3 regions of the Allochromatium vinosum DSM 180 genome follow, and region 3 is predicted to be linked to each of the others. Evidence: predicted binding sites of a transcription regulator. Region 3 holds the regulator's gene; each other region holds the start of a gene.

Region 1 (10,126 bases), 1.1 Mb from region 3:
TTGCCCTGGGCGATGGCATAGACCTGACCGTCGGCCCCCTTGAGCGGCGTCATCAGCAGAGTGCCGCCGCGCAGGCTCTTGGCGTTACCGAGCGAGGAGACGGTGATGTCCATGCGCTGCCCCGGCTTGGCGAAGGGCGGCAGATCGGCCGTGATCATGACCGCCGCCATGTTCTTGGTCTGGGGGTTGACGCCCTCGGGAATGGTTACACCCAGTTGACTGAGCATGTTCTTGAGACTCTGGGTGCTGAAGGGCGCCTGGGTCGTCTGATCGCCCGTACCGTCCAATCCCACCACCAGGCCATAGCCGATCAGCTGGTTGTCGCGCACACCGGCGATGGTGGCCAGATCCTTGATCCGTTCCGCACCACCGGCGTTCCAGTTGCCGAAACGACCGAGATCGGCCACATCGGCTTCGTTGCCGGCCAGTACCACGGCCGTGCCGAGTAGCGATCCAGCCACCACGAGGGCCAGGCCAGTGCACGTCAGGAGGCTGTTCATCGATATCTCCCGGTTGATTAAATGGGCAAGATCGGACTGTTGAAGAAGCGCGTCAGCCAGCCTTGAGCATTGCTGTCCTGCAGGGCGCCCGTGCCGCCATAGTAGAGTTGGGCATTGGCGATCTGAGTCGAATTGACCTTGTTGTCTTTCGTGATGTCGACCGGACGGACGATGCCGCGCAGGCGCACGAACTCGTTGCCCTGGTTGATACCGAGCCACTTCTCGCCCTGGATGACCAGATTGCCGTTGGGCAGCACCTCGGCGACCGTGACCGTGATCTCGCCGCTGAACTGGTTGCTCTGACTGGAATCTCCCGAGCCGTCGAAGGTACGTCCAGCTTTGGACGAGAGTCCGAGCAGCTGAGCGTCCGCCGCGAGCACGGTTCTGCCCGCGATCGTGACATTGCCGACATCCATCGTGGCGTTCGAATCCTTGGCGGTCGAAGTCGCTGACGATTTCTTGGCGTTTGTCTTCTCGTTGAGCATCACCGTCACCAGATCGCCGACGCGCAGAGCCTTGCGATCTTCGAACAGGGCCGCACCGAGCGCCGGCTGAAAGATCGCGCCATTGTTGGCGGACGCCGGACGCGGCTCGAGCGGCGCGACCGGGCGATATTCCGCTGAATCGCCTGGTTTGGGCGGATTGAGGGTAGCGCAGCCGGAGAGCGCGAAAGCGACCAGCAGGCTACTCAGTGTTTTCGAGTAAGGGTTCATGGGTTTCCAGCGACTCGTGTTGAACCTTGGGGCCCGATCATGATCGCGACGACAGTTGGTCAGCCGGATGATCGACACCAGACCGCGTCGATGATCCGACGCCTTGATGGCTGGCTCAGTATCAGACAAGCAGCAATCGCACCAATCAGCCAGGATCAACGCGCCAGATTGTTATTGACGAACTGGAGCATCGAGTCAGCGGCGGAGATCGCCTTGGAGTTGACCTCATAGGCGCGCTGGGTCTCGATCATATTGACCAGCTCTTCAGCCATGTTGACGTTGCTGGTCTCGAGCGAGCACTGCACCAGACTTCCGAAGCCATTCTCACCCGGGTTGGACTGTTGAGGAGCCCCGGAGGCCGTCGTTTCGCGAAAGAGGTTCTCGCCGATCGGTTGCAGGCCGGCCGGGTTGATGAAGTTGGCCAGCTGGATCTGGCCTATCTGAACCTCGCCGACCTGATTCGGCTGCTTGATCGAGACGGTGCCGTCCTTGCCGATCGTGATGCTCTCGGCATCTGCCGGGATAACGAGAGCCGGCTGCAAGGCATAGCCATTGGACATCACCACCTCGCCATCGGCATTGAGCTGAAAGCTCCCATCGCGGGTGTAACCAATCTCGCCACCCGGCATCAGGATCTGAAAGAAGCCTTGACCCTCGATGGCCATATCGAGCGAGTTGCCAGTCTGAATGTAATTGCCCTGTGCAAACAGCTTCTGAGTCGCCACGGTGCGCACGCCCGTGCCGATCGTCAACCCGGATGGAAGCTGCGTCTCCTGAGTGGCCTGGGCGCCATGCTGGCGGCAGCTGTGATAGATCAGATCCTCGAAGACGGCGCGCCCCTTCTTGAAACCTGTGGTGTTGACGTTGGCCAGATTGTTGGAGACCACGGACATCCGGGTCTGCTGAGCGTCGAGCCCGGTCTTGGCGATCCAAAGCGCTTGATTCATGATCTGCTCCCAAAGGCTCCGCCAGATTCAACTGATCGCCAGGAGGCGGTTGTGATTCTTCTCGTTGCTACTGGCGGTTTCCATCATCTTGATATGGGTCTCGAAGGCACGCGACAGCTCGATCATTCGGGTCAGCGAGGCTACGGTGTTGACATTGCTCGTCTCCAGCATGCCGCTGATGACGCGAACACCGGCGTCCGCCACGGCCGGCTCTCCATCTTGAGCACGGATCAGGCCATCTTCACCGCGCAGCAGATTCTGGGTATCCGGATTGACCAATCGCAACCGATCGACGGCCGCCAGCGCGTTGGGCGCGGCCCCTGCGGGCCGGATGGTGATGGTGCCATCCGTACCGATGCTCAGGCTCTCGTACTCCGGAATAGTGATCGGGCCGCCATCGCCGAGCACCGCCAGCCCGCGTTCATTGCGCAGCACCCCCGTAGCGTCGATCTGCAGATTGCCGGCTCGGGTATAGGCCTCGCCGCCATCCTCGGTCTGGACCACGAGAAAGCCCTCGCCCTGGATGGCGACATCGAGATCCCGTTCCGTCGACTGGAGCGTTCCCGGACAGAAATCGAGAACCTGATTGCCGACCTGCACATAGTCGCGCGAGTCGTAGACGGGACCGCGCACCGGTGCGGTGTAGGCGTAGGCCAGTGCCTGACGAAAACCCGTCGTGTTGGCATTGGCCAGGTTGTGGTTGTTGATCGACTGCGCATAGGCCGTCTCTTTGGCGCCGGACATTGCGAGATAGAGAAAACGGTCCATGGTTCAGCCTCCGCACGATCGCTATATCAACGGATATTGAGAATGGTCTGGGTCATCTGATCAGATGTCGAAATGGTTTTGGCGTTGGCTTCATAATTGCGCTGAGCCGTGATCATATTGACCAGTTCCTGACTGAGATCGACATTGGAATTTTCGAGCGCACAGGACTGGATGCTGCCCAACCGCCCGTCCCCAGCCGCCGCATAGATAGGCTCGCCAGAATTGTAGCTTTCGCCCCAATTGTTATCGCCGAGTTGCTGTAGACCCTGAGGGTTCTTGAAATTCGCCATCGCCACCTGCCCTAAAACATAGGACTTACCATTCGAGTAGCGAGAAAAGATGGCCCCGTCGGCATCGACATCGAATCCGCTGAGCGTGCCGCTGGTATAACCATCCTGAGTCACATCATTGAGGTTGTTCCTGGAATTGTGATATTGGGTCGAATTCGACATATCGATGGAGAACGCCAAAGCCCCAGCCCCATTGTCATCCGGTGGAGTCAAAAATGGCCCCACTGAGACAGCAATTGGATTTGGAGTCGAGGTGGCGGTATCAAATACACCGGCGGCCGTGAAGATAGCTGTATTTGTGCCGCCGCCTACGTCCTGCATGACGCCAGCCGAATCACGCATGCCAACATGGACCGCCCAGTTGTCTGGAGCGGTTTTGACAAAATACATAGTCACATCTCGGGGTTTGCCCAGAGAGTCGTAGACCTGATAAGTTGTCGACCAGTTATAACTCGTGGGATCAACATCAGTAGCCGGGGCCGTTGGAAATGCAAATGCCGGCCCTGGAGGAGTCGTTCCGGTTATAACTGTTTCATCGGAATTGAGATTGACCTGTAACTCGACCTCCGTCGTGGCCTTCGGCGCCATATTGTCCAACGGCAACTGAATGTCTTCCAGCTTTCCGGTATCGAATGCGGATACAGCGCTATTGGGCGTCGTCGGCGGATAGGCTTGCAAGCGCTGTCCTGAAGAGTTGACGACATAGCCATCTCGATCGACCTGAAAGGCGCCATTGCGCGTATACACCTTTCCATCCTGGCCAGCTTCACTGTTCAAAACGAAAAAACCTTCACCATTGATGGCTAGATCGAGTGTATTGTCAGTCAGCTCGACATTCCCCTGAGAAAACTGCTGAGTCACCGCATCCAATCGGACACCGACAGCCGATTTATTGACGCAGGTGTAGAAAGAAGAGGCGTAGATATCGGCAAACTCTGCGCGCGACTTTTTGAAACCAATGGTGCCGGAGTTGGCGACATTGTTGCCGGTGACTTCGAGATCTTTTGCAGCGGCTTGCAGGCCACTCAACCCGATACTAAAAGACATGAGATTATCTCCTGCTGTGATGCCTGAAGGACCAGATCACTAACCGACACGTTTGAGGCTTGAAAAACCAACTGAACCCAGACCCTGCACATCGAGCATGAGTGCGCCCGTACCGCTGTCCAGGGAGACACTCTTGACCTGACCATCGAGTAGTGTTTCGAGTGCTTCGGTCTGACCATTGCGCTGAGCGGTGACACTGAACGAATAGGTGCCAGCCGGCGCCGCCGAACCGTTCGCCAGCAACCCATCCCACTCGAAATCGATCAGACCGGCACTCTGGTTGCCCAGATCCAGGGTTTGAACCAGTTGGCCGGTCGCATCCTGGATGTTCACCGAAACCTGAGTCGCCGAAGCCGTCAGATCGACCGCTCCACTTACTTTCTGCCCCGCCGAAACGTCCGCTTTGCTTGCCGGAACCAGAACGCTTTGACCGACCAGTGTTGCCGCCTCAACGGTTTGACCCTGCAAGAGGGTCTTGGAAAGCGTTTCGAATGAACTCGTCAGCTCCTCGATGCCTGTCAGGGTCGAAAATTGCGCCATTTGAGAGGCGAAATCTTCGTTCTCGACCGGGTTGGTCGGATCCTGATTGGTCAATTGGGTGATCATCAATTTGAGAAAATCCGATTGACCCAGCGCGTTGTTGCCGCTCCCGGTGGAAGCCGTGCCAGCAGCGGTTCCGGTGGTCGAATTCGTGGTGTTATAGCCGGTCAACCCGAGGCTGTTCAAATAATCCGTGGTCAATGCAGTCATGGTGAAGGCTCCTGGGCCATCATTCGTGTGTTATCCCGATCAGCTCTGACCGACTTGCAGTGTGCGCTGCAACAGAGAGCGCGCAGTCGTCAGCACCTCGACATTGGCTTCGTAGCTACGCGAGGCCGACATCATGTTGGCCATCTCTTCGACCACGTTGATCGCAGGCCGAAAGACATAGCCTTCTTCATTGGCATGGGGGTGATTGGGTTCATAGGTCGGGATCGGCTCACATTCGTCATCGACGATGCCCGCGACCCGCACCGGCATGGCCACGCCATTGGGATCTTCCTGATCGATCACGGTCTGAAAAAGAACGTGTTTCGCACGATAGGTATCCTCGGCTGTCGACGCCGTCATGGCGGCATTCGCCATATTCGAGGCTACGGTATTGAGCCGCACGGACTGTGCCGTCAGTGCCGAGGCTGATGTATTGAAGATACGGAACAGATCGCTCATGACATCACTCCTTACTCAGCGCCTTGCGCAGACTCGACACGCGACGATCGAGGAATTCGAGCGTACTTTGATAGTGCGTGGTGTTTTCGGTGAAAGCAGCGCGTTCGAGCTGCGGATCGACGGTGTTACCGTCGAGCGAGGGTTGCGCCGGGATGCGATAGAGCAACTCCGGCTCCAGCGCCCTGGATTTGTCGATCTCGTTGGTCAAATGATTGGCGCGGGTCGTCGCCAGCTTCATCCGATTGCTCATTCCCTCGACTTCGGCGAGCACTTCGGTGAAATGGAAATCGCGCGACTTGTAATTCGGCGTGTCGACGTTGGCGAGATTGGAAGCCAACAGCTCTGCCCGACGGGCTTTGATGAGCACCGCCGAGGGCAGGACTCCAAAGGCTTTGTCGAGCGAGAGACTCATGGCACTGGCATCCGCAACGAGGGTTGTCTGCTGAATTGCAAACAACATGCCAGACAATGACAGTCAGGACGCCGGGACGGACATCCCGGAGGAGAGAGGCCGAACCTCCGGTAGGCTCGGCGCGAATCGTGGCACCCTGGAGTCTACGGCCGGCGCCGCAGCAGGCTGCCCTGAGGTGTGCGCACGATCTCGAAGGCCTCGGTGTAGGAACTCACCGACTCCGAGGCACCGACGAAGAGATAGCCACCCGGATCCATCTGCCGCGCCATACCGTCAAAGATCCGACGCTTGGTGTCGGCCGAGAAATAGATCAGGACATTGCGACAGAAGACGACATCGAACTTGCCCAGCAGGCTGAAGGAATCCATCAGATTGAGCTTCTGGAAGCGCACCCGGCGCTGGATGTCGGGCTTGATGCGATGGCCGTTCTCGAGCGTGTCGAAATATTTCTGACGCCGCTCCGGTGTCAGGCCACGCACGATGCTCAGCCCGTCATAGAGACCGCTGCGGGCCTCGGCCAGCACGCTCTCGGACAGATCCGTGGCCAGGATGCTGACCGGCGAGGATTTGGGCGGAAAGCTCGACTCCCACTCGGCGACCACCATGGCGATGCTGTAGGGCTCCTGGCCGCTGGAACAGGCCGCCGACCAGATGCGGATGGGTTTCTTGCGCGCCTCCAGCTCGGGCAGCACCACCTGTCGCAGGATCTCGAATGGATAGCCGTCGCGAAACCAGGAGGTCTCGTTGGTCGTCATGGCGTCGATGACGCGCGACTTGAGCGTCGGATTGCCCGACTGGCGCAGCGCCCGCAACAGATCCTCGACCTTCTGATAGCCGAACTCGCCGAGCAGACGCGACAGACGGCTGGCGACGAGATACTGACGGTTCTCGCCCAGCACCAGGCCGCAGCACTCTGACAGAAACCGAGCGAACTCGGCGTAATCCTGCGCGTCAATCACGAACCCGCCCCATATCAATCATGCCGCGCATACTTGAGCACGGTCGCCCCCAGTTCGTTCGGATCGAATTTGGCCAGAAAATCGTCGGCCCCGGCCCGCTTGACCATATCGACATTGAATTGACCGCTCAGCGAAGAATGCAGGATCACGCACAGATGCTTGAGCTTGGCATGTTCGCGGATCTTGCGTGTCAGGGTATAGCCATCCATGCGCGGCATCTCGATATCGGCGATCACCAGCTCGATCGAGGCATCGACCATATCGGCCTCCGCCAGTTCCTCCAGATACTCCAGCGCCGCCTTGCCGTCGGAGCGGCTCTCGGTGCGGAACCCCAGCGCCGTGATGGCGCGCTCGATCTGCTTGCGGGCCACCAGCGAGTCGTCGACGACCAGGATGCGCCTGTCGTGCGGAACCTCCTCGGCCAACTTCTGCACCTCGGCCGAGACGTCCGTCGAGAGATTGTTGATCTGGGCGAAGACACGCTCGACATCGATGATCTCGACCAGTTGACCATCGACCTCGGTGACGGCCACCAGATAGCTCTCGCGCTCGGTGCCGCGCGGGGGCGGCTTGACCGTCTCCCAGTTGACGTTGACGATACGGTCGACCGCCGAGACCCAGAAACCCTGTACCGAACGGTTGAACTCGGTCACGATCACCTTGGCGTCGTTGTTCTGATCGACCGGGAGCGGATCGAAACCGATGGCGCGCGCCAGATCGACCACCGAGACCGTGCGTCCGCGGATGTTGGCCACACCGCAGACCATGGGGCTGGAGCCTGGCAGATGTCTCAGGGTCGGCTTGGCGATGACCTCGCGGACCTTGAAGACATTGATGCCGAAGATCTGCCGACCACCGAGATAGAACAGCAGCAGTTCCATGCGGTTCTGTCCGACCAGGCGGGTTCGCTGATCGATATCCTCGATAAATTGACTCATCTCACCCACACCCTCATTGATGTCATTCGCTAAAGGCCCGCCTCACAACCACCGATGGCCAGTGTAGCAGCCACGAAGCGGCTCGACGCGCTCGACATCGACCGTTCGTCCGCCAAGCACCCGCTGTGAGCCGGCGCGGTTCATGCATGATTTCAGCCAAGTCAGCCACGCGAGGAGCCGCATCATGACAGTGACGACGACCCAGACGTTCCAGTCCCGCCTTCGAGCGCGCACCATCGGATGCGCCCTGATCGCGGCCGGACTGCTCCAGCCCGCCCTGGGGTCGGACATCGAACCCGTGGAACGCATCCTGAACACCGCGCGCGCCTTCGCCGCCGCAACGGCCGGCACGTCCCCCGATCAGGAGACCCTGATCGAGATCGGGCAACTCGACAGCCGATTGCAACTGACACGCTGCGCCCACCCACCGACCGCTCAACTCGCCCCAGGGGCACGCACCGATGGCCATACCACCATCAATGTTCGCTGCTCCGACCCTGTGAGCTGGTCACTGTTCGTCCCGGCACGCATCGAGCGTCATCTGCCGGTCGTGGTACTCGAACGTCCGATCAGTCGTCAACAGGTCATCGGTCCCGACGACATCCGAATCGAGCGTCAGGCCGTCTCGACCCTGACCAACGGCTACTTCACCGAGGCCAGTGACGTCGTCGGTCTGGCCTCGCGCCGTCGTCTGATGCCCGGCCAGGTGCTCACCAGCGCCCACGTCACCCAGCGTCGGATCGTCGAACGCGGCCAGGAGGTGACACTCTTCTCGGCACGCCCCGGTCTGGTCGTGCGGATGAAGGGAACCGCCCTGGAGAATGGCGTCGAAGGTGAGCGCATCCGGGTGCGCAACACGTCGTCGAAACGGATCGTCGAAGGCTATGTCGAACCTTCCGGTGCCGTGCGCGTCGCATTATGATGGTAAACCAGCGTCAATGAACGACGAAGATCCAATCATGCTCTACAGTTTTCCAACCCATCGCCGATATTCATAGGCGTACCCCAATCGACTCTGGACTCAGCCCATGGATATCAAGCTTCCCATTGGAAACAACCTGCGCACCGATGGACCGGCGGCAGGGGGCAAGCCGCGTGGCAGTCCCTTGCAAGCCGATCAAACTCCGGTCACGCCCAAGGAGGCGGCGGGCGAATCCGTCACACTCACAGATACGGCCAAGACCCTGAGTTCTTTACGTGGAGGCGCGCAGGATGCCCCCATCGACAAGACCCGCGTGGCCGAGATCAAGTCGGCCATCGCCGAGGGTCGTTACACGATCGACAATCAGCGTCTGGCCAAGAGCATTCTCGACTTTGAGGGCGTGTTCACTTGAACGCCCGGAACGATCCGAGTCAGGCATCAGGCGCGAATGATATGGGGGCATTCGTCGCGTCACTCGACAGGTCCATCGAGGACATGCGCCGACTCGCGGAACTGATGCTGGATGAACTGCGGGCGATCGAGTCCAGGGATCCCGATGGACTCCAGCAGATCGTCGATGCCAAGCGAGGTCTCCTGGCCCGCCTGGAGAACGAGACCGCGCAGCAGAAACGCTGGATCGAGGCCGCTGGTTTCGGCTTCACGCCCGATGGCCTGGAGCGATTCATCCAGGCCCACGATCAGGCCGACCAACTCGGAACCCGCTGGTCGACCCTGCTCGACCACACACGCCGCTGCGATCGGCTCAATAGTGACAACGCCCGTCTGATCGAGCGAGACCAGCGACGTGTCGCCATGACCCTGCGACTGCTCAAGGGCGAGGACACCGGCGCCACCTATGACCCACGGGGCCGGGCCGCTTCCAGCGGTCAGCGCGGACGCACCATCAGCCAGGCGTGAGGCGCTCGGAGCATCCATGAGCGAGCCGACGCGCCTCCCGCCCTCCGGCTCCGGCGCGAATCCTCCGATCGGAGGCCGGGCGCTCGACTCGACAGCGAACGCGCTGACCGGCCGACTCCAGGTCGGAATGCAGGTCGAACTCATGCCGGCCCGCTCGATCACTCCCGAACTGATCGAAACGCGACTGCGGCCAGTCGGAGGGACAGGCGGCTGGACGAACAGTGTCCGGGCGCAATTGACCACAGCCCTGCCGGCAAACGGACTTCAAGCCACAGCCAATGAACGCCCGGGATCGGGCGCGATGCCGACATTGCGCGCCGAGGTCGTCGCCACCAGTCCGACACTGGTGTTGAAGCTCGTTTCGGTAGCGGATCGCCCCATGCCCATGCCGGGTCCGCCAACCGCCTCGGGGGCCGGCTCGCGTGAGTGGCTGGGACAGCAGTTCCGGCAGCACTGGCCCGAGTCACGTCCGGTCGCGGCCACGCTGGATCGAATCGCGGTGC
Region 2 (10,126 bases), 1.3 Mb from region 3:
GATCCGGATCAGCCTCAATGAATTCGGCAACATGGACGCCTGGGTCGCGCATCTGCTCACGGCGCTGTTCATCGCGGTCATGGCGCTCTACAGCGGCGCGGCCGGCTGGCTGGTCCGGCGCCTGGACCCAGGGCCGGCCTGGGTCGCTCCGCTGATCCTGCTCCCAGGGAGCACAGTCCTGCTCGAATGGGTGCGCGGCTGGCTGTTCACCGGCTTCCCCTGGCTCAGTCTGGGTTATGGTCAGATCGCCGGACCGCTGGCCGGCTATGCGCCGATCCTAGGCGTGCATGGCCTCAGCCTGCTGGTCGCACTCTCGGGCGGGCTGCTGTGGTGTGCGATCCGCTGGCGTCACCGCGCGCGGATCGGCGCCGGGATCGCGCTGGCGGCCATCTGGATCGGTGGGGCCGGACTGAGCGCTGTCGACTGGACCGAGCCGTCCGGCCCGCCGCTGCGCGCCAGCGTGCTCCAGGCCAACATTCCGCAGGCGATCAAATGGGACCCCGAGGCGAGCCTGATGATCGGCGAGACCTATGTCGATCTGACCCTGGAGCACCTGGACTCGGATCTGATCGTCTGGCCCGAGACCGCCCTGCCCGATTTTCTGCACCAAGTTCGCGCACCCCTGCTCGACCCGCTCACCGAGCAGGTGCGCGCCGAGGGCGCTGAACTCGTGCTCGGGTTGCCGGTGATGGATCTGGAGAGCGGACGCTATTTCAATGGACTGCTGGCGATCGGGAGTCAGGAGGATCTCTACGCCAAGCGTCATCTGGTGCCGTTCGGTGAGTTTCTGCCCTTCAAGTCCTGGCTCGGGCCGCTGGTGCGGCTGTTCGAGATCCCGATGTCGGACTTCAGCCCCGGCGACGACCGCCGCCCGCTGCTGAGCGTGGGCGCACACCGGGCCGGGGTGTCGATCTGCTACGAGGATGTCTTTCCGGCCGAGGTGATCGAAGCGCTGCCCGAGGCCGCCTATCTGATCAACGTCAGCAACGATGCCTGGTTCGGCGACTCACTCGCCCCGCCGCAGCATCTGGAGATTGCACGGATGCGGGCGCTGGAGACCGGGCGCGATCTGCTGCGCGCCACCAATACCGGGATCTCGGCCATCATCGACCATCGCGGTCGCCTGATCGACACCCTGCCGGCCTTCGTGCGCGGTGCGGTCACGGCCGAGATCCAGCCGCGCCAGGGTGCTACGCCTTTCAGCCGGTTCGGTAACGCGCCGGCAGTCGGGCTGGCCCTGGCCCTGCTGCTGCTCGGCGGCCGGCACAACATTCGCCGTCTGCTTCAGTCGATCTTCAGCAAATGGGCGCGATAGTGACGCAGCTCGTCGACGGATTCGCGGATGTCGTCGAGCGCCAGATGCCGTGAGGCCTTCTTGAAACCGCTCGCCACCTCAGGCGCCCAGCGCTGGGCGAGGATCTTGAGCGTGCTCACGTCCAGATTGCGGTAGTGGCAATAGGCTTCCAGACGCGGCATCCAGCGCGCCAGGAAGCGCCGATCCTGACAGATGCTGTTGCCGCACAGCGGCGAAGCGCCGGCCGGAACGTACTCTGCAAGAAAGGCGAGCGTGGCCGCCTCGGCCTCAGCCTCACGCTGCGCACTGACGCGGACGCGATCGAGCAGCCCCGAGGCGCCGTGATGCTCGCGATTCCAGTCGTCCAAACCAGCCAGAATTGCCTCGTCCTGATGGATCGCGATCACCGGCCCCTCGGCCAGCACCCGGAGCTGACTGTCGGTGATCAGGGTCGCGATCTCCAGGATGCGATCGTGGTCGGGGTCCAGCCCGGTCATCTCCAGGTCGATCCAGATCAGGTTGTGCTCGCTCTTGCTCATATGTTTCGGGCCCATGCGATGGTTCGGTTCGATGTCCGGCACATTGTCGCATCATTGTCGGTCAAGCTACGTGCCGCGCGCACCATGTTCGAACATCGACGGCCCGCGCAACACGCCTCGCCGGCCCAGAAAGCCGCCCCAAGGGACCGAACTCCGCGATACCCTCGAAGCCTCGTTGACCTTGGCCTCAAACTTGCTCAACGATCTGCGTTATATTGTCTCTGATATAACACCCCACTCGGAGATCGACCATCATGACGCACAGCCTCGAACAGAGTCTGGAGACCAGCGGCGCGCTGCGACTGGATCTGAATCAGCAGCGCTTCGCCGGCCATGGCCGAATCGATCTGTTACGCCGCATCGCGGAAACCGGCTCGATCTCGCGCGCGGCCAAGTCACTGGGCATGTCCTACAAACAGGCCTGGGACGCGGTCGACGCCATGAACAATCTCTCGCCCCAGCCGCTGGTACGGCGTCAGGTCGGCGGGCGGCATGGCGGCGGGACCGAGCTCACCGAGGAGGGACGACGCCTGATCGCGGTCTACGAGGCCGCCGAGCGCGAGCACCGGCGCTTCCTGGAGCGCCTGAGCACGGGCATTCAGGATTTCGATCGTTTTCACGCACTTTTGGGAACATTGAGCATGAAAGTCAGCACACGCAACCATCTGCGCGGGGTCGTCTCTGCGATCAAGCTCGGCGCGGTCAATGCCGAGGTCACGCTCGACATCAATGGTGATCCACTGGTCGCCATCATCACCAACGATAGCGTCGCCGCGCTGGGCCTGGCAGTCGGCACCGAGGCCTTCGCCCTCATCAAGGCGTCCTTCGTCATCCTCGCCACCGAGGACGGCGGACTCAAGACCTCGGCCCGCAACCGGCTGTGCGGCGTCATCGAGCACATCGTCACGGGGGCGGTCAACACCGAGGTGGTGCTGGCACTCGATGGCGGAACCCGACTCACAGCCATGATCACCAATGAGAGCACCACCGATCTGGGACTGATGGTGGGCGAGCGTGCCTGCGCCCTGATCAAGGCGCCGCACGTCATCCTGGCCGTCAAGGATTGAGCGGTTGGCTGTAACGATTCGTTGTTGCGCCAGCCGTTATATCTTTATTGATATAGCCGTCCCTTCATCCGTGTCAAAAGATTGCAGATCAGGAGAACCCGCATGAAAACCATACCCAAGACACTCACCGCCCTAGCCCTGCTCGCCGGCGCCTGTACCGCGCAGGCCGAGACCGTTCAGGTCGCGGTCGCGGCCAATTTCACCGCCCCCATGAAGGTCATCGCCGAGGCCTTCGCTCAGGACACCGGCCACAAGGCCGAGGCCGCCTACGGCTCGACAGGCAAGTTCTACGCCCAGATCACGAACGGCGCCCCCTTCCAAGCGTTCCTGGCAGCCGATGACACCACGCCCGCCAAACTGGAAGACGAGGGCATGACGCTACCCGGAACCCGTTTCACCTATGCCACGGGCACCCTGGTGCTGTGGAGTGCCGATCCCGCGCTCATCAAAGATGGCGCCAAGGTGCTGGGTCGTAACAAGTTCCGCAAGCTCGCCATCGCTAACCCCAAGACCGCGCCCTATGGCGCCGCCGCCGTCGAGGTCATGAAGGGACTCCAGGTCGATCAGATGCTCGCGCCCAAACTGGTCCAAGGCGAGAACATCGCTCAGACCTACCAGTTCGTCAGCACCGGCAACGCCGAGCTGGGCTTCGTCGCCCTGTCACAGGTGTTCAAAGACGGCAAGATCATCGGGGGTTCGGGCTGGGTCGTCCCGGCCGAGATGCATGAGCCGATCCGTCAGGACGCGGTGATCCTCAAGACCGGTGAGGGCAATGCAGCGGCGAGCGCCCTGATGGACTATCTGAAGAGCGACAAGGTCAAGGCCATCATCCGCTCCTTCGGCTACGAGATCTGACCGGACGGGCGCGCCATGGGCTTCTCTGATGCCGACATCCAGGCGATCTGGCTGACATTCCGTCTGGCCGGCCTGACCACACTCCTGCTGCTGCTCATCGGCACGCCCATCGCCTGGTGGCTGGCGCGCACCCGCTCGCGCTGGAAGGGGCCGGTCGGCGCCGTGGTGGCACTGCCCCTGGTGCTGCCGCCCACGGTGCTCGGCTTCTATCTGCTGCTGGCCATGGGGCCGAATGGTCCCGTGGGCCAGCTCACCCAGGCGATCGGGATCGGCCTGCTGCCCTTCACCTTCTGGGGGCTGGTGATCGCCTCGGTGTTTTATTCGATGCCCTTCGTGGTGCAGCCGATCCAGAATGCCATCGAGGCGCTCGGCGAGCGCCCGCTGGAGGTGGCCGCGACCCTGCGCGCCGGTCCCTGGGATCGCTTCTTCAGCGTCGTGGTGCCCCTGGCGCGGCCTGGGTTCATGACCGCCGCCGTCCTGGGGTTCGCCCACACGGTCGGCGAATTCGGCGTGGTGCTCATGATCGGCGGCAACATACCGGGCGCCACGCGCGTGGTCTCGGTGCAGATCTACGACTATGTCGAGGCCATGGAGTACGGTCAGGCGCACTGGCTGGCCGGTAGCATGGTGATCTTCTCGTTCCTGGTGCTGCTGGCACTCTATACCATCAAACCCAACCAACGCCGTTTCTGACCCCATGAAGACCGATCACATCCAGGCCCGCTTCCAGCTCGACTATCCGGAATTCACGCTGAACGTGGATCTCGAACTGCCGGGACGCGGGGTCACGGCTCTGTTCGGGCATTCCGGTTCGGGCAAGACGACCCTGCTGCGTCTGATCGCCGGGCTGATCCGGATCCAGGATGGCCGTCTGAGCGTCAATGGCGAGGTCTGGCAGGATGACCGGATCTTTCTGCCGACCCACAAGCGCCCGCTGGGCTATGTGTTCCAGGAGGCGAGTCTCTTCCCGCATCTGACTGCGCGCGGCAATCTGGAATACGGCATGAAGCGCGTCGGCAACGCCATGGACGGCGCGGCGCTGGAGCAGGCCGTCGCGCTGCTCGGCATCGGTCATCTGCTCGACCGGCGCCCGCATCAGCTCTCGGGCGGCGAGCGCCAGCGTGTGGCCATCGCGCGCGCCCTGGCGGTCCAGCCGCGACTGCTGCTGATGGACGAGCCGCTGGCCGCACTCGATCTCAAGCGCAAGCAGGAGATCCTGCCCTATCTGGAGCGGCTGCACGACGCGCTGGAGATCCCGGTGCTCTATGTCAGCCACTCGCCCGACGAGGTCGCGCGGCTGGCCGATACCGTGGTGTTGATGGAGCAGGGGCGCGTGCGCGCCCAGGGGGCGGTGAACGAGCTGTTCAGCCGGCTCGATCTCGCGTTCGCTCAGGATCAGGAGGCGAGCGCCATCATCGAGGGCGTGGTTCTGAGTCATGACGACGACTATGCCCTGACGCGGCTGGAGATCCAGGGCGGCCATCTGAGCGTGGCGCGACTCAATCGCGACATCCATGAACTGGTGCGGGTGCGTATCCATGCGCGCGATGTCAGTCTGGCCCTGGACGAACCGGGAGCGTCCAGCATCCTCAACATCCTGCCCGCGCGCATCCTGGAGATGCGCGAGATCGAACAGGCACAGGTGCTGGTCAAGCTCTGCACGGGAGCTGGCGAGAAAACACCGCTGCTGGCCCGCATCACCCGCCACTCGCGCGACCGGCTACGGCTGCATGAGGGCCAGAGCGTCTTCGCTCAGGTCAAGGCGGTGGCCTTGATGGATTGACGTCGGAAGACCGACGCTCCCAACGCAAGAATGCCGGCCACGGATCAGGCCATAGGCAACATATATGCCCGCTTCGGGATCTTCTGCATCGTGCTTTCCAAGATTTGATCGTCAGTCTACGTCAATCCTTGAGGGACGCAATTCAGGGGGACCCTCAATCAGGAGGCGCGCACCACTTTCCGCCCACCAGCGCTGACGTGCACGAATGCACGCACCGAAACAGTGCGCTTGCGAAGCGCCTGCATCATGCAGTCCTTGCCGCGCCTTCGAATAGTGCACCCCAGATCTGGCTTGAAAAAAATTGTTTTCTCAAACAATTATTTAATTTATGGCTTTAATATTGCTTTAATAGTGCATAAAAAAGTATGTGCACTCAATAAGGGCTAAAAGCCGAAACTCTCTCATGACCCTGAAAAGCGAACAGATGAATCTGAGCGCCGGCGAGCGCCGCTGGCTGCCCTGGTTTGGCAAGACCGGAAAACTGGCCATGGGCTGGTCGTGCTGGCTCAACCGAGATCACTATCCAGCGGTGGAAAAGTCCTTTGAAGGAATCGCGCAGACCCGCAAGCGCATCCTGACTTTATGGACGAATCACCAGTGGGCGGAACTGGCGGCGCTGAGCGAACGCCTGGCAGACGGCTTCCCCAGCCTCGAACCCGGCGAGCTGGCGGCCAAGAAAGCCCAGATGCCGGATTTTTCGGAGCTGTTCGTCATCGATGCCGAGGGTCGGGTACTGGCGTCCACCCAGCCAAATCGTCAGGGCCAGCGCGATCTGGACCCGAAAGCCGTCCAGGCCGGTCTGCAGGCGCCGTTCCTGCATGGACCCTACCGTGACGAGACCACGCTGCGCATCGGACCGTCCTCGTCGCGCTTCCACGATGAAGTGACGCTGATGTTCTATCAACCCATCGTACAGGCGGGGCAGCGCCTGGGATGCGTGTGCGGCCGGGTGCCCAACGATGTCCTGGGCGATCTGATCCAGCGCGAAGCCGGGCACATCTACCGCGAATCCGGCGACAACTACCTGTTCATGGTGCAGTCCCGTTTCGATCCCGCCATTGCGCCGGGAACCGCCCTGTCGCGCTCGCGCTTCGAGGACCGCACCTTCAGCCTGGGCGACAACCTCAAGGACGGGGTGCGCACCGACTGGGGTACGGTGCGGGTCGCGCGGCACACCGAACTGGAGCTGCGCTTCACCGATCCGGCCACCGGCCACCTGCATCCAGGCGTTCGGGAGACCATCGCCAAGGGTGAAAACCTCTTCGTCACCTATCCGGGGTATTCCGATTACCGCCATGTGCCGGTCATCGGCAAGGGCGTGACCCTGCAACTGCCGGGTTCGCCGGACCTGTGGGGGATGATGTGCGAGGGCGACCTGGAGGAGGTCTATCGGCGCCGCTCCATCGGTTTTCGGTTGACGCGCCTGTTCCTGCTCATCGTCTGCACCCTGTGGGCCGGTCATCTGCTGCTGGGGTGGCTGGCGCTGCCTTTCGCCGTCACCCAGGCGCTCACCGGGGCCATGGTGCTGTTGGGCCTGGTCGCGTTCCATCGCGCCGGCCCGCGCAAGCTGAGCCGACAGCTGGACGGCATGACCGAGATGATCCGCGCCATCGCCGAAGGTGGCGGCAATCTGCGCCAGCGCCTGCAACCCGATCAGCTGCGCAGCGATGAGACCGGCGACCTGGGGCGCTGGATCAACAGTTTCATCGACAACCTGGACGGCACCGTGGGCGAGGTGATCAGCGCGTCCCATCAGGTACGCGAGACCAACGCCCGGATGCTGGGCGACAACCAGAGCACCCTGGCCACCTCGGAGACAGCCACGCAGGCCGTGGCACGGATGCTGGTCTCGCTGGAAGAGGAGACGCTGCGCATCCGTGAGGCGGCCGAGACGGCACAGGCCATGCGGCAGGCCATGGACGAGGTGGTCGACAACACCCGCGCCCAGTTCGAGCTGGTTCGGGGCAAGACCGCCGGCATCCGCGAAACCATCGACGCCTCGGCCCAGACCATCCGCAGCCTCAGCGCCCGCACCGAGGAGATCACCCAGATCGTCGAGGTGATCAAGGAGATCGCCGGCCAGACCAACCTGCTGGCGCTGAACGCCGCCATCGAGGCGGCGCGCGCGGGCGACCAGGGACGGGGGTTCTCGGTGGTGGCCGACGAGGTGCGCAAGCTGGCCGAACGCACCGCCAGCGCCACCGCTGACATCCGCCGCATGATCGAGAGCGTGCAGGGCGAAGCGCGCCGGGCGGTGAACATCATGGAGGGCGGCATGCAGGGGGTGGAGGACGGTCTGCGTCTGGCCGAGGCCACCGCCGCAGACAACAGCGGCATCCACGACATCGTCGAGAATCTGTTCCAGCTGATCCAGGCCGTCGCCGACAGCAGCGAGTCGCAGGGGCAGGACGTTCATACCGTGGCCGAGGTGACGGGGATCATGCGCGCCACGGTGGAGACCCTGAGCCGCAGTGTCGAGCGCGTCAGAGCCACGGCCGGGCGGTTGCAGACCCTGGTGGGTCAGTTCCAGGTCAGCAGGTCGTCCACATGAGCCAGGAGCGGCCTGCGGCGGCGGACACGGCCATGGTGCCGCCGTCCGCCTGCCATGCCATCGCCGCCCACTCCTTCCGGGAGACCGGACGGTGGTGGGGACGCTTTGGCGACCTGAAGATCACCAGCGCCTTCCAGCCCATCTTCAGCATCACCCACCGGCGGCCGGTGGGGTACGAAGGACTGATGCGGGCGCAGACCGACACAGGCGCGCCGGTGTCGCCCCCGGACGCCTTTCGCCGCGCGCGGGACGTGCCGGAATGCGTGTTCCTGGATCGCCTCTGCCGTCTGGTGCATATCCGCAACGTCCTGGACGCCGGTGAGGACACGGGCTGGCTGTTTCTCAATGTCAGTCCCCTGGTGTCCATCCACGGACGTGACCATGGTTCCTATTTTGCCGAGTTGCTGGCCGAACACGACCTATCGCCCAATCGGGTGGTGATCGAGATCCTGGAGAGCGCCATTGATGACCGGGAGCAACTCGTCCCGGCCGCCGACTATTACCGGGATCTGGGCTGCCTCGTCGCCATCGATGACTTCGGAGCCGGCCACTCGAATTTCGATCGCATCTGGCGTCTGCAACCCCACATCGTCAAGATGGACCGCAACACCATCGAGCAGGCGGCGCAGCAGCGGCAGGTGCGGCGGCTGCTGCCCAATCTGGTCAGTCTGTTGCACGAATCGGGCAGCCTGGTGGTCATGGAGGGCATCGAGACCGAGGAACAGGCCCTGATCGCGATGGATGCCGGCATCGATTTCGTGCAGGGCTACTACTTCGGCCGTCCGACATCGGTACCGACCGAGGCGGACGCCAGCTTCCCTGACGGTCTGTGCGATCGCTTTCGCGCCTTCGCCACCGGCGAGGCACTGCGCTATCGGCGCGAGCTGCGTCACTACGAACAGGTCTTCGAGACGGCGGCCCGCCGCATCGCCGCCGGCCAGCCACCGCAGGCGGCCTGCCAGGAACTGTTGTGCCTGCCGCGCGTGGAGCGCTGCTTCATCCTGGATGGCGACGGTCATCAACTGGGCGACAATCTGATGGCCAAGCGCACGCCGGACCCCCGCTTTCAACCCCTGGCAGAGGCGCGAGGGGCTGTCTGGTCACGCAAGCCGTATTTTCGCCGGGCCATCGCGGAACCGGACCGGGTGCAAGTCACCCGCCCGTACCTCTCACTGACCGGCGCCAACATGTGCGTCACCCTATCGATCCAGCTGCCCACGGCCACGGGGCCTCGGGTCTATTGCGTCGATCTGGACTGGCCGGCCTGACCAGACCGAGTGAGAGCCGTCAAACGCCCTGCCATATCCGCCTTACGCGCAATCATCTTTTCGACCAGCTTGCCGCTGCCGCCACTGTCGAGGATGACCCGGCGAATCCATGCGTCGGGGATGCCGACCACGATCCGGATAGCCCGCTCGATGTCATCCGGACCCATATCCGCGAAGAGTTTGATGGCATGCGGGTTGTCCTGGTCGCTCCGCAGGACATCGAGTTCGTCCACGCGGGCGCCGAACGCTCGCCCTTTGGGATCGCCGTGAGCCCGGAACGCCAGCGCGCCCCCCACATCGAGCGTCAACACGGTTCCAGCGAGGACGCCCTGATTGTCGCCCACGAAACCCGCCGCGTCCCAATTGGCCGTCCAGGCATGCACGCCGAACCACCGCTGCGCCTGCCGGCGCTCGTGCTCGGTGAAGTGCGCCACGCATGTCTTGTCGAGCTGAACCCATTGCGTGGCGATCTGGTCGGGAGCCGTGGTGTGCACATACGTCAGGGTCGGGGCGCCCGCCAGGCGGTAGAGCCGGGCGGCGATGGTTTCATTGCGCGCATGCGCGGCAGACTCCAGCGTCTTCACATAGTAGCGTCGCCCGCGCGCGTCCTGGTAAATGCCGGCGGGATTGGTGCCCAGCTGTCCGCCGACGCGCTGCATGGCGGCCGTATCGATCACGGGCATTCCAACGCTCATCACGGCGACTCGGCTCAGGGAAGCGGAACGATCCGGCGCACCAGGGCGAGTTGCGCGGGCGTTTCGATGGCGCC
Region 3 (10,126 bases):
CTTCCAGGAAGTCCCTGAGCGTCTCCGGGCAGCTCCCCTCGATCACCTCGGGCGCGATGCGGGCGAAACGCGGCGCGTCGTCGGCGATCAGCCGGTGGCCGCGCGTGATGAGATCGAGCGCCAGCTCACTCTTGCCGACGGCCGGCGCGCCGATCAGGAGCACCCCCATGCCCAGCACCTCGATGAAGACGCCGTGGATGGTCTTGCGCTCGGCCAGGGCCTGGGTGAGGAAGTAGCGCAGATGGTTGATGAGTTCCTGATCGCCCAGCGTGGAGCCGAGCAACGGCGTCCGGGTGGCGCGGGCGCGCTCCAGCAGATCGGACGTCGGGGCGATGTCGTCGCTCAGGATGATGGCCGCCGGTCGGTCGGCGAACAGCTTGTCGAGCGTCTCGTCGTGGGCGGTGCGCCCGAGTGCCGCCAGATAGGTCTGCTCGGGCGGACCGACGACCTGGAGTCGGTTGGGATGGATGAGATTGAGCGAGCCGATCAGCGACTGCCCCGGATCCGCCCCGCGCAACGGGCGGGGGGGCTGGGGCTCAGGGGTTAGCCAGCGCAGCTTGAGCTGGGTACCGGTCTGGGCGACGACGCTCTGGAGGCTGTCGATCATGTGAATCGACTGGGGTGCATGGGCCTAGAAGGCACTCAGGACACGCAGGATCTCGGCGCGCGAGCCGGATTCACGCAGTCGAACCCGCCTGTTCGGGTCGCTGAACAGGCTGGCCAGATGCGCGAGCAGTCGCAGATGCTCCTCGTTGGCCGCCTCGGGCACGAGCAGCGCGAAGGCCAGGTCGACAGGCTCGCCGTCGGCGGCGTCGTAATCGACGCCCTGGACGGTCTGCACGAAGGCGCCCACCACCTCACCGACGTCCTTCATGCGCGCGTGGGGCAAGGCGATACCGTGGCCGAGTCCGGTACTGCCCAGACGCTCGCGTTCGAGCAGATGCTCGAAGACGGTTTCGGTCTGAAGTCGGGGATGATCGCTGGCGAGCAGCTCGGCCAGCGTCTCGAGCAGGCGCTTCTTGCTCGCGATCTCGAGGCCGCATCCGATACGGGCTTCGTTGATCAGGTCAGGGCCTAACATGGCTCCAACTCCTGCTAACCACTGACGCGCGCGCGGGCGGCCAGGGGGTGATGGCTGATCCAACCAGGATGCCGCCGGCATTCGATGCTGGTCATGGATTGGGGTACCTCGGGCGGACGGACGTGGCCGGTGCCGTCTCGATGAAAGACACCTCGAACGCCGGTGGTGCCGGCCCTCGAGGTGTGACGGGCGTTGCATCCATCACCTCGGAAGACACGGCTTCCAAGGGAGTGGAGTGGCCGGGTTCATTCGGATTCGGCCACCTTGACGGCTCCGCCGCGATGGCTGCTCTTCTTCTCCTTGTAGCGGATGACCTGACGATCGAGCTTGTCGATCAGGCCGTCGATGGCCGCATACATGTCCTCGTGCACGGAGTCGGCGAAGACCTTGCCGCCGTTGACATGGAGCGTGGCCTCGGCCTTCTGCTCGAGCTTCTCGACGCTCAGGACGACATGGGCGTTGATGACGTGGTCGAAGTGGCGTGCCAGACGCTCGAATTTGCTGTCGACATAGGACTTCAGCGCATCGGTGACGTCGATGTGATGACCCGTCAGATTGATTTGCATCATTGGACTCCTTCAAAGATTCAAACGGCCTGTCAAGCCAGGCGTTTGCGCTCACTCGAGGCTGGGATACCCATGGCCTCGCGGTATTTGGCGACTGTTCGGCGTGCGACGTCGATGCCCTGATTCGCCAGTTCCTCGGCGATCTTGTTGTCGCTGAGTGGCTTGCGCGGGGATTCTCCCGCGATCAGCTTGCGGATCAGGGCGCGGATCGCCGTCGACGAGCATTCGCCGCCAGATGTGGTGTTGACGTGGGACGAGAAGAAATATTTGAGTTCGAAGGTGCCTCGTGGTGTATGCATGTATTTCTGTGTCGTCACCCGCGAGATGGTCGACTCGTGCAGTTCCAGTGCCTCGGCGATGTCGCGCAGGACCATGGGACGCATCCCCTCGTCGCCATGTTCGAGGAAGTCCTGCTGCATCTCGACGATCTTGGCGCCCACGCGCAGCACCGTGTCGTTGCGGCTCGCCAGGCTCTTGATGAACCAGCGTGCCTCCTGCAGGTGACTCTTGAGCGTCTGGCCGTCGGCGCTCTGGTCGGCGCGCCGCACCAGACGCGCATAGTCGGCATTGACCCTGAGTCTGGGGGTGATGTCCGGGTTCAATTCGACTTGCCAGCGGCCCTCTTTCTTGCGCACGAAGATGTCGGGGACAACGTACTCCGAGGCCGTCTCCTCGATCAAGCGGCCCGGCTTCGGATGGAGTCCGCGGATGAGGTCGAGCGCGCGGGTCAGGTCGCTCTCGGTTTCCTTGAGCAGGCGCGCGAGGGCGGTGACGTCGCCGCGCGGCAGGTGCTCGAATCCGGTCTCGCACACGGCGATGGCCAGATCGCGCCAGGGCGTCTCGCGCGACAGCTGGCGCAACTGGATCAGCAGGCACTCGCGCGGGTCGCGCGCGCCGACGCCGGCCGGATCGAGCGACTGGACGCGGTGGATCTGGGTCTCGACCTCATCGGCGCCGATCGTGGGATCGTCGATGGTGGCCACGAGTTCCCCGACGTCGGCGCGCAGATAGCCGTCGGCATCGATGGCGTCGATCACGGCCTGGGCGATCATGAAGTCGCGCTCGCTCAGGCGGCTGAGGTTCAGCTGCCAGGTCAGATGATCCCAGAGCGTCTGCGGGCGCGAGCGGTGCAGCAGCGGGTCGTAGTCGGCGTCGTCGCTCGAACCCGACGCCGTCGCCGGCAGATAGCCATCGAAGACGTCGGCCCATTGGGTGTCGACCGGCAACTCCTCCGGCATCTCGTTGGACTCGGCGCGCACCTCGCGCTCCAGGGGCGATTCGGACGGGGTCTCGTCGGTCTGGAAGCGGTCGTCGTCGAGCCGGGGCAGACGTGCGTCCTCCAGCACGCCGGCGTCGAGACGCTCGGATTCCTCGCCTTCCTCCAGCATCAGATTGCTTTCGAGCGCCTCCTGGATCTCGTGCTGCAACTCGAGCGTCGACAGTTGCAGCAGTTTGATCGCCTGCTGCAACTGTGGCGTCATGGTGAGTTGCTGACTGAGTCGAAGCTGAATGGATGGCTTCATCGATCGAGTTGGCGTCCGGCTGTGTTCCGTCTAACGTGATTTGAGCAATAAGGGTGCCTGTAATTTGAGTCTAGTCTACATGGAAAAATCGGCACCCAGATAGACATCGCGCACGCGCTGGTTGGCCAGCAGCTCTGAAGGCTCGCCGGCAGCGATCACGGTGCCGCCGCCGATGATGTAGCCGCGGTCGCAGATGGCGAGCGTCTCGCGTACGTTGTGGTCGGTGATGAGCACGCCGATGGAGCGATCGCGCAGATGGGTGACGATGGATTTGATGTCGCCGACGGCGATCGGATCGACACCGGCGAAAGGCTCGTCGAGCAGCATCACCGAGGGTTCGACCGCCAGGGCGCGCGCGATCTCCAGCCGCCGGCGCTCGCCGCCCGAGAGACTGAGCGCGAGCGAGTCGGCGACATGCGCGATGCCCAGATCCTCCAGCAGATGCTCGCAGCGCTCCTCGCGCTCGGCGCGCCTGAGGTCGCGTCGCGTCTCCAGGATGGCCAGGATGTTCTCGCGTGCGCTCAGCTTGCGGAAGATCGAGGGCTCCTGGGCCAGATAGCTCAGTCCGGCCCGCGCCCGCGCGTGCATGGGCAGGCGGGTGAGATCGCGCTCGTCGAGCAGGATGCGGCCCTGGTCGGCCTGGATCAGACCGACGATCAGATAGAAGCAGGTCGTCTTGCCGGCACCGTTGGGTCCGAGCAGGCCCACGACCTCGCCCGGCTCGACCCGGACGCTGACGTCCTGGAGCACCTGGCGGCTGCCGTAGCGCTTCATCAGGTGTTCGGCGCGCAGACCGCTCATGACTCGTCCGGGGTGATGGTGATCTTGACCCGGCCCGCGCCGCCGGCCCGGAAACGCGCCTTGGCCCGGTCGTAGAGGATGCGTTCGCCCGTGAGCCGATCCTCGCCCTGGATCAGCAGACCCTCGCCGATCAGCGCCAGCTCGTCCTTGTCGGCGTCGTATTCCATGCGCTTGGCGAAGGCCTGGACCTCGCCCTGGTCGTCGTCGAGTAACTGCTTGTAGCGGGCCGGTTGGCCGAGCGCGATGATCAGACGCGGCTGACGATCTTCGCGATGGTAGACGGTCACATGGTCGGCGAGCAGGCGCATGCTGCCCTGGTCGACCTGGACATGGCCGACATAGACGCTGGTGCTGTTGGCCTCGTTGACCTCGACCTCGTCGGCCTCGATGTAGATCGGCTGCCTGGCGTCGGCTTCGAGCGCCCAGGCATGCGTGCCAAGACCGAGGCCGAGCAGGAGGCCGAGGAGCGGCGGCCACTTGGAAAAGCTGGAGAACATGGGACGCCTCATGGTGCTGGCTGGCGTTCGGGTTCGGGTGAGAGCCGGATGCGGGCGCGGCCATGGAAGCTGGTGCGCGAGCTGTCTTCCAGGTACCACAGCTTCATCCCGTTGGCGGTCACTGAGTCGCCGTCGCTGTCGATACGCACCGGCAGATCGGTCTCGGCCAGTCCGGTCTGGCGCCAGATGTCCATGGCTTCGGTTTGCAGATGGACCGGGCGGTTGGTGGCGTCGGCCTCGCGGTCGAACCGAACGGCGCCGGTCAGGCGCACCTGATCACCGCCGGCCTGCACCTGCCCCAGGCGTGCCTGAGCGAACCAGGGCGGCCCGTCGGGCCGATAGAGCACCAGACGCGGCTCATCGAGTTCGGAGAGATCCTCGTCGGCATAGTGGCGTAGCCGCTCGGCACTCAGACGCCGGCTCGGCTGGCCGCTGGCGTCGGTCTCCAGGGCGGCGAGCCCCTGGACGCTATAGTCCGGCCGCCGCTCGCGCGGTGCGCGGACGCCATCGTCCTCGGGCAGGGAGCGAAGCTGCCACCAGGCGCCGAGTCCCAGGAGCACGAAGCCGGCCCCGAGCAGCCACTGGCGGCGTGCTCCATACTGACGCTCGGCGAAGTGGGTCATGCGTAGGAGGCCAGCAGGGGTTCGAGATGTCCCTGGGCGTCGAGGATGAATTCACAGGCCTCGCGTGCCGCGCCGCGTCCGCCCGGTGCCGTGGTGCGCCAGTGGGCCAGCTCACGCACCCGTGGATCGGCGTCGGCGACCGCGATCGCCAGCCCGACCCGGCGCATCACCGGCAGGTCGATGATGTCGTCGCCGACATAGGCGACCTGATCGTCGGTGAGTCCATGGACCTGCTTGAGCTGTTCATAGGCCGGGAGTTTGTGACGATAGCCCTGGAAGATGTCGGAGACGCCCAGGCTCTCCATGCGCATCTGCACGACATTGGAGTTGCGTCCGGTGATCACGGCCAGACGGATGCCGCTCTCCCGGAGCAGAACCATGCCGTGACCGTCGCGCGAATTGAACGCCTTGTACTCCTGGCCATCGTCGCCGAGGTAGAGACTGCCGTCGGTGAGTACGCCGTCGACGTCGAAGATGACCAGCCGGATGCGTGAGGCGCGTTCTCGAAGCTCTGTCATGTCGTGATTGAATCGCGTCCAGGGTTGGAATGCGTGCCCTTGTAGCCTTTTCGCGGCATGGGGTCAATACGAGCACGGAGTCGCTCGAATCCGGCGGGCCGATCCTCAGACGACTCCAGCGCGCAGCAGGTCGTGCATGTTGAGCGCCCCGATCAGGCGCCCTCCAGTGTCGACCACCAGCAAGCCATTGATGGCGCGCGACTCCATGAGACGCACGGCCTCGACGGCCAGCGCGCCCGACTGGATGGTGGCGCATTGGCGCGTCATGACCGTATCGATCGATGTGTGATGGACGTCGATGCCCTGGTCGAGCGCGCGGCGCAGGTCGCCATCGGTGAAGACACCGGCCAGGGTGCCATCCGGGTTCACCACGGCGCTCATGCCCAACCCCTTGCGTGAGATCTCTTCGAGCGTATCGAGTAGCGACGTGCCGAGCGCCACCCAGGGCAGGCGTTCGCCCTGGTGCATCACGTCGTCGACGTGCAGCAGCAGGCGCCGTCCGAGCGTGCCGGCCGGATGCGAGCGCGCGAAGTCCTCGGCGGTGAAGCCGCGGCTCTCCAGGAGCGCGATGGCCAGCGCATCGCCCATCGCCAGGGCCGCCGTGGTGCTGGAGGTCGGCGCCAGACCGAGCGGACAGGCCTCCGTGGCGACGCTGATATCGAGATGGACATCGGCCTCGTGTGCCAGCGTGGACTCGCGCCGCCCGGTCATGGCGATCAGGGGGACGCCAAGCCGCTTGATGAGCGGCAGGATGGTCAACAGTTCGGCGGTCTCGCCCGAGTTGGAGATGGCCAGCACCACGTCACGCGGGGTGATCATGCCCAGATCGCCGTGGCTGGCCTCGCCGGGATGGACGAAGAAGGCCGGACTGCCGGTGCTGGCCAGGGTGGCGGCGATCTTGCCGCCGATGTGGCCGGACTTGCCCATGCCGAGCACCACGATGCGCCCGTCACAGGCGAGCATGTGGCCGCAGGCGGCGACGAAGGCGTCGTCCAGGCGTTCGGCGAGCGCCGCCACGGCGCTGGCCTCGGTCTCGATCACAGCGCGCCCGAGGCGTTTGATCTGGCCGGCCTGCTCGGGTGAGAGCACAGCCGGCGGTGTGCCGAGTCGTCGTCGTTCAGTCATGGCGAGCCGTATCCAGCTGGGTTCGATGTGATTGAGGACCAGGGGGCGAGCATCGATCAAGCGGCACATTCGTGAAGGGTCCAGATCGATGGCTGGGGCAAGATTAACAGGATTGATGGCCGTATCGGCAAATCCTGCAAGCCCAGACCTCCAGGCGACCGCCCTGTCGCCGCAGCCGGAAGCGTGCGCCGGATTCGCCGCCGATCGTCGGCATGGCTTGACGCTGGCATCCGTGAGGATGAGAATCGCACGTTTCGATCGAGACGCTGGGATCATGACGGGGCAAGGGCTTGAGCCAGATGATGTACTGGAGACCCGCGGCGCGGTGAGCGATCCGGTCGCCGCCGTCTCGGACGCGCTCGTCGAGATCCGTGGTCTGAGTTTTCGCCGCGGCGAGCGGGTCATCTTCGAGGATCTCGATCTCGACATCCGACGCGGCGCGGTGACAGCGGTGATGGGGCCGAGCGGGACCGGCAAGACGACGCTGCTCAAGCTCATCACCGGACAACTGCACCCGGACGCCGGAACCATTCTCGTCGACGGTCGGGACGTGACCCGGCTCGACAGGGCCGAACTCTACCGGCTGCGCCGGCGCATGGGGATGCTCTTCCAGTCGGGTGCGCTCCTGACCGATCTGAGCGTCTTCGACAACGTCGCCTATCCCCTGCGCGAGCACACCAATCTGAGCGCCTCGATGGTGCGCAAGCTGGTGCTGCTCAAACTGGAGGCCGTTGGGTTGCGCGGGGCGCGCGACCTGATGCCGAGCGAACTCTCGGGCGGCATGGCGCGCCGGGTGGCGCTGGCGCGGGCGATCGCGCTCGATCCCATGATGATCCTCTACGACGAACCCTTCACCGGCCAGGATCCGATCTCGATGGGGATGCTGATGGCGCTCATCCGCCAGCTCAACGACGCCTCGGGCCTGACCAGCATCCTGGTTTCGCACGATGTGCGCGAGACGGCGAGCATCGCCGACTATCTCTATGTGATCTTCGAGGGGCGGGTGGTCGCCCAGGGCACGCCGGACGCACTGGCCGCCGATCGCTCCGAGTGGGTGCGCCAGTTCATGGACGGTCTGCCGGACGGGCCTGTGCATTTCCACTATCCGGCCCCCGAGCTGGCCGAAGATCTGCTGACCGGGAGGCGACGCTGATGCTCGATCCATTGGCGCGACTCGGTCGCGGCGTGCTCGACGCCCTGGAACGGCTCGGGCGCGGTCATCTGCTGCTGCTGGCGATCCTGCTCGGTCTGGGCGAGGTGCTGCGCCGTCCGCGTCTGCTCTGGGAGCAACTGTTCAACATCGGCGTGCTGTCGCTCCTGATCGTCGGCGTCTCGGGGCTGTTCGTCGGGATGGTGCTCGCCCTCCAGGGCTATTATGTGCTCTCGCAGTTCGGCGCCGCCGAGAGTCTGGGCGTCATGGTCGCGGCGTCTCTGGTGCGCGAACTCGGCCCCGTAGTCACGGCCCTGCTGGTGGCCGGGCGCGCTGGCTCGGCGCTCACCGCCGAGATCGGATTGATGAAGGCCACCGAACAGCTCTCGGGTCTGGAGATGATGGCCGTCGACCCGGTGCGGCGCATCCTGGTGCCGCGATTCGTCGGCGGCGTGCTGTCGATGCCCTTGCTCGCGGCCATCTTCAGCGCCGTCGGGGTGCTGGGCGGCTATTTCGTCGGCGTGGGTCTGCTCGGGGTCGACGAGGGCGCCTACTGGAGCCAGATGCAGGCCAAGATCGACTTCGACGAGGATCTGGTCAATGGTGTGATCAAGAGTCTGGCCTTCGGCGTGGTCGTGACCTGGGTCGCGCTCTTCCAGGGCTATGACACGGTTCCGACCTCCGAGGGCGTGAGCCGCTCGACCACCCGCGCGGTGGTGCACGCGGCCCTGGTGGTGCTGGGGCTGGATTTCGTATTGACGGCGCTGATGTTCGGAGACTGAATCGAGATGGCGAAACGACGCAATGTCGAGCTGACGGTTGGAACCTTCGTGGCCCTGGGGCTGGTCGCGCTCTTCTTCCTGGCCATGCAGGTGAGCAACCTCAGCCTGAACACGGCCGGCGAGGGCTATCTGGTCCAGGCGCGCTTTGCCAATGTCGGCAGCCTCAAGGTGCGCGCGCCCGTGACCATGGCCGGTGTGCGCATCGGGCGCGTCGAGTCGGTGCGCTTCGACAAGCAGACCTACGAGGCGGTGGTCTCGATGCGGATCGACGCGGCGGTCGACTCGATCCCGGACGACACCTTCGCCAGCATTTTCACTGCCGGCCTGCTCGGCGAGCAGTACATCGGTCTGGAGCCGGGCGGCAGTCCCGAGCCGCTGCGCGACGGCGACGAGATCGTCAACACGCAGTCGGCGCTGGTACTCGAACAGATGATCGGACAATTCCTTTTCAAGAAAGCGGGTGAGAGCGGCTAATGCTTCTTCAACGACGTCATTTCCTATTGTTACTCCTGGTGCTGGCACCGCTCACCTGGAGCGGCTCGCTCCTGGCCGCCCAGGACGAGGCCACCGCGCTGGTCCAGCGCACCGCCGAGCGCATGCTCGACACGCTGGAGGCGCGCCGCGCCGAGATCGACCGTAATCCGTCGCTGATCTACGGGCTGGTCGAGACCATCGTCCTGCCGCACTTCGACTTCGAGCGCATCACCCAGGGCGCGGTCGGCCAGTACTGGCGTCAGGCCACGCCGGCCCAGCAGCGCCAGCTGGTCGATGGCTTCAAGCAGGTGCTCATCCGCACCTATGCGCGCTCGCTCCTGAGCTATTCGGGTCAGGAGATCCGCTATCTGCCGTCCAAGCCGGGCAACCGGCCTGCGATGGTGACGGTCGCGACCGAGGTGCGCGAGGCCGGTTCGACGCCCATCCCGGTCGATTACCGCATGCACAATGCCGGCGGCGGCTGGAAGGTCTATGACGTGGTCATCAACAACGCCAGCCTGGTGGGCAACTATCGCAGCAGCTTCGCCACCGAGATCCGTCAGAACGGCATCGACGGACTCATCGCACGGCTCGGCGAGATGAACCGCAAGGGTCAGGAGTGAATCCTCCTGCCCGGCTGACCGCGTCCGAGCCTGACCGCTGGACGCTCGACGGCGTGCTCGACTTCGATACCGTCGGCCGGCTCGCCGTCGAGGGGCAGGTGCTGCTGCGCACGGCGGCGGCGCGCGGTCAGGCGTCACTGGTCGTCGATCTCGCCGGGGTCGAGCGGGCCAACAGCGCCGGTCTGGCGCTCCTGCTGGAATGGCTGGAGATGGCGCGCCGTCGTGGATTGCACCTGAGCTATGCCCATCTGCCCGATTCGCTCGGCCGGCTTGCGGCCGTCTCCAACCTGGGTGATCTGCTGGCTCCGGCCGCACCACCAACCTGAACGATCCCGTTAGCCGGCCACGCGGCGCGTGACAGGC

Evidence for each region. The regulator sigma-54, encoded in region 3, starts transcription at its own class of promoters, with help from an activator protein. The targets are predictions, from matches to a motif close to TGGCANGNTNCNTGCTT.
Region 1: flgB (flagellar basal body rod protein FlgB) is a predicted target of sigma-54. The motif match lies at 5,922-5,938, and genes of this name have one in related genera.
Region 2: ALVIN_RS04400 (TOBE domain-containing protein) is a predicted target of sigma-54. The motif match lies at 2,016-2,032, and genes of this name have one in related genera.

What each region holds. Positions count from the first base shown of each region.
Region 1 is NC_013851.1:774,018-784,143, reverse strand. It holds gene ALVIN_RS03335 (flagellar basal body P-ring protein FlgI) at 1-500, opposite strand, end outside; gene flgH (flagellar basal body L-ring protein FlgH) at 518-1,213, opposite strand; gene flgG (flagellar basal-body rod protein FlgG) at 1,369-2,160, opposite strand; gene flgF (flagellar basal-body rod protein FlgF) at 2,188-2,928, opposite strand; gene flgE (flagellar hook protein FlgE) at 2,955-4,265, opposite strand; gene ALVIN_RS03310 (flagellar hook assembly protein FlgD) at 4,305-5,015, opposite strand; gene flgC (flagellar basal body rod protein FlgC) at 5,055-5,474, opposite strand; gene flgB (flagellar basal body rod protein FlgB) at 5,479-5,886, opposite strand; gene ALVIN_RS03295 (CheR family methyltransferase) at 6,030-6,845, opposite strand; gene ALVIN_RS03290 (chemotaxis protein) at 6,860-7,783, opposite strand; gene flgA (flagellar basal body P-ring formation chaperone FlgA) at 7,968-8,705, shown strand; gene flgM (flagellar biosynthesis anti-sigma factor FlgM) at 8,812-9,117, shown strand; gene ALVIN_RS03275 (flagella synthesis protein FlgN) at 9,159-9,623, shown strand; gene ALVIN_RS03270 (flagellar hook-length control protein FliK) at 9,925-10,126, shown strand, end outside.
Region 2 is NC_013851.1:1,023,408-1,033,533, reverse strand. It holds gene lnt (apolipoprotein N-acyltransferase) at 1-1,315, shown strand, start outside; gene orn (oligoribonuclease) at 1,285-1,833, opposite strand; gene ALVIN_RS04400 (TOBE domain-containing protein) at 2,088-2,900, shown strand; gene modA (molybdate ABC transporter substrate-binding protein) at 3,003-3,755, shown strand; gene modB (molybdate ABC transporter permease subunit) at 3,771-4,448, shown strand; gene modC (molybdenum ABC transporter ATP-binding protein) at 4,453-5,538, shown strand; gene ALVIN_RS04380 (methyl-accepting chemotaxis protein) at 5,942-8,089, shown strand; gene ALVIN_RS04375 (sensor domain-containing phosphodiesterase) at 8,086-9,357, shown strand; gene ALVIN_RS04370 (hypothetical protein) at 9,327-10,040, opposite strand; gene ALVIN_RS04365 (cyclin-dependent kinase inhibitor 3 family protein) at 10,067-10,126, opposite strand, start outside.
Region 3 is NC_013851.1:3,213,674-3,223,799, reverse strand. It holds gene hprK (HPr(Ser) kinase/phosphatase) at 1-607, opposite strand, end outside; gene ALVIN_RS14205 (PTS sugar transporter subunit IIA) at 632-1,081, opposite strand; gene hpf (ribosome hibernation-promoting factor, HPF/YfiA family) at 1,327-1,647, opposite strand; gene ALVIN_RS14195 (RNA polymerase factor sigma-54) at 1,680-3,170, opposite strand; gene lptB (LPS export ABC transporter ATP-binding protein) at 3,246-3,971, opposite strand; gene lptA (lipopolysaccharide transport periplasmic protein LptA) at 3,968-4,468, opposite strand; gene lptC (LPS export ABC transporter periplasmic protein LptC) at 4,477-5,091, opposite strand; gene ALVIN_RS14175 (KdsC family phosphatase) at 5,088-5,609, opposite strand; gene ALVIN_RS14170 (KpsF/GutQ family sugar-phosphate isomerase) at 5,715-6,734, opposite strand; gene ALVIN_RS14165 (ABC transporter ATP-binding protein) at 7,009-7,887, shown strand; gene mlaE (lipid asymmetry maintenance ABC transporter permease subunit MlaE) at 7,887-8,666, shown strand; gene mlaD (outer membrane lipid asymmetry maintenance protein MlaD) at 8,673-9,140, shown strand; gene ALVIN_RS14150 (MlaC/ttg2D family ABC transporter substrate-binding protein) at 9,140-9,763, shown strand; gene ALVIN_RS14145 (STAS domain-containing protein) at 9,760-10,089, shown strand.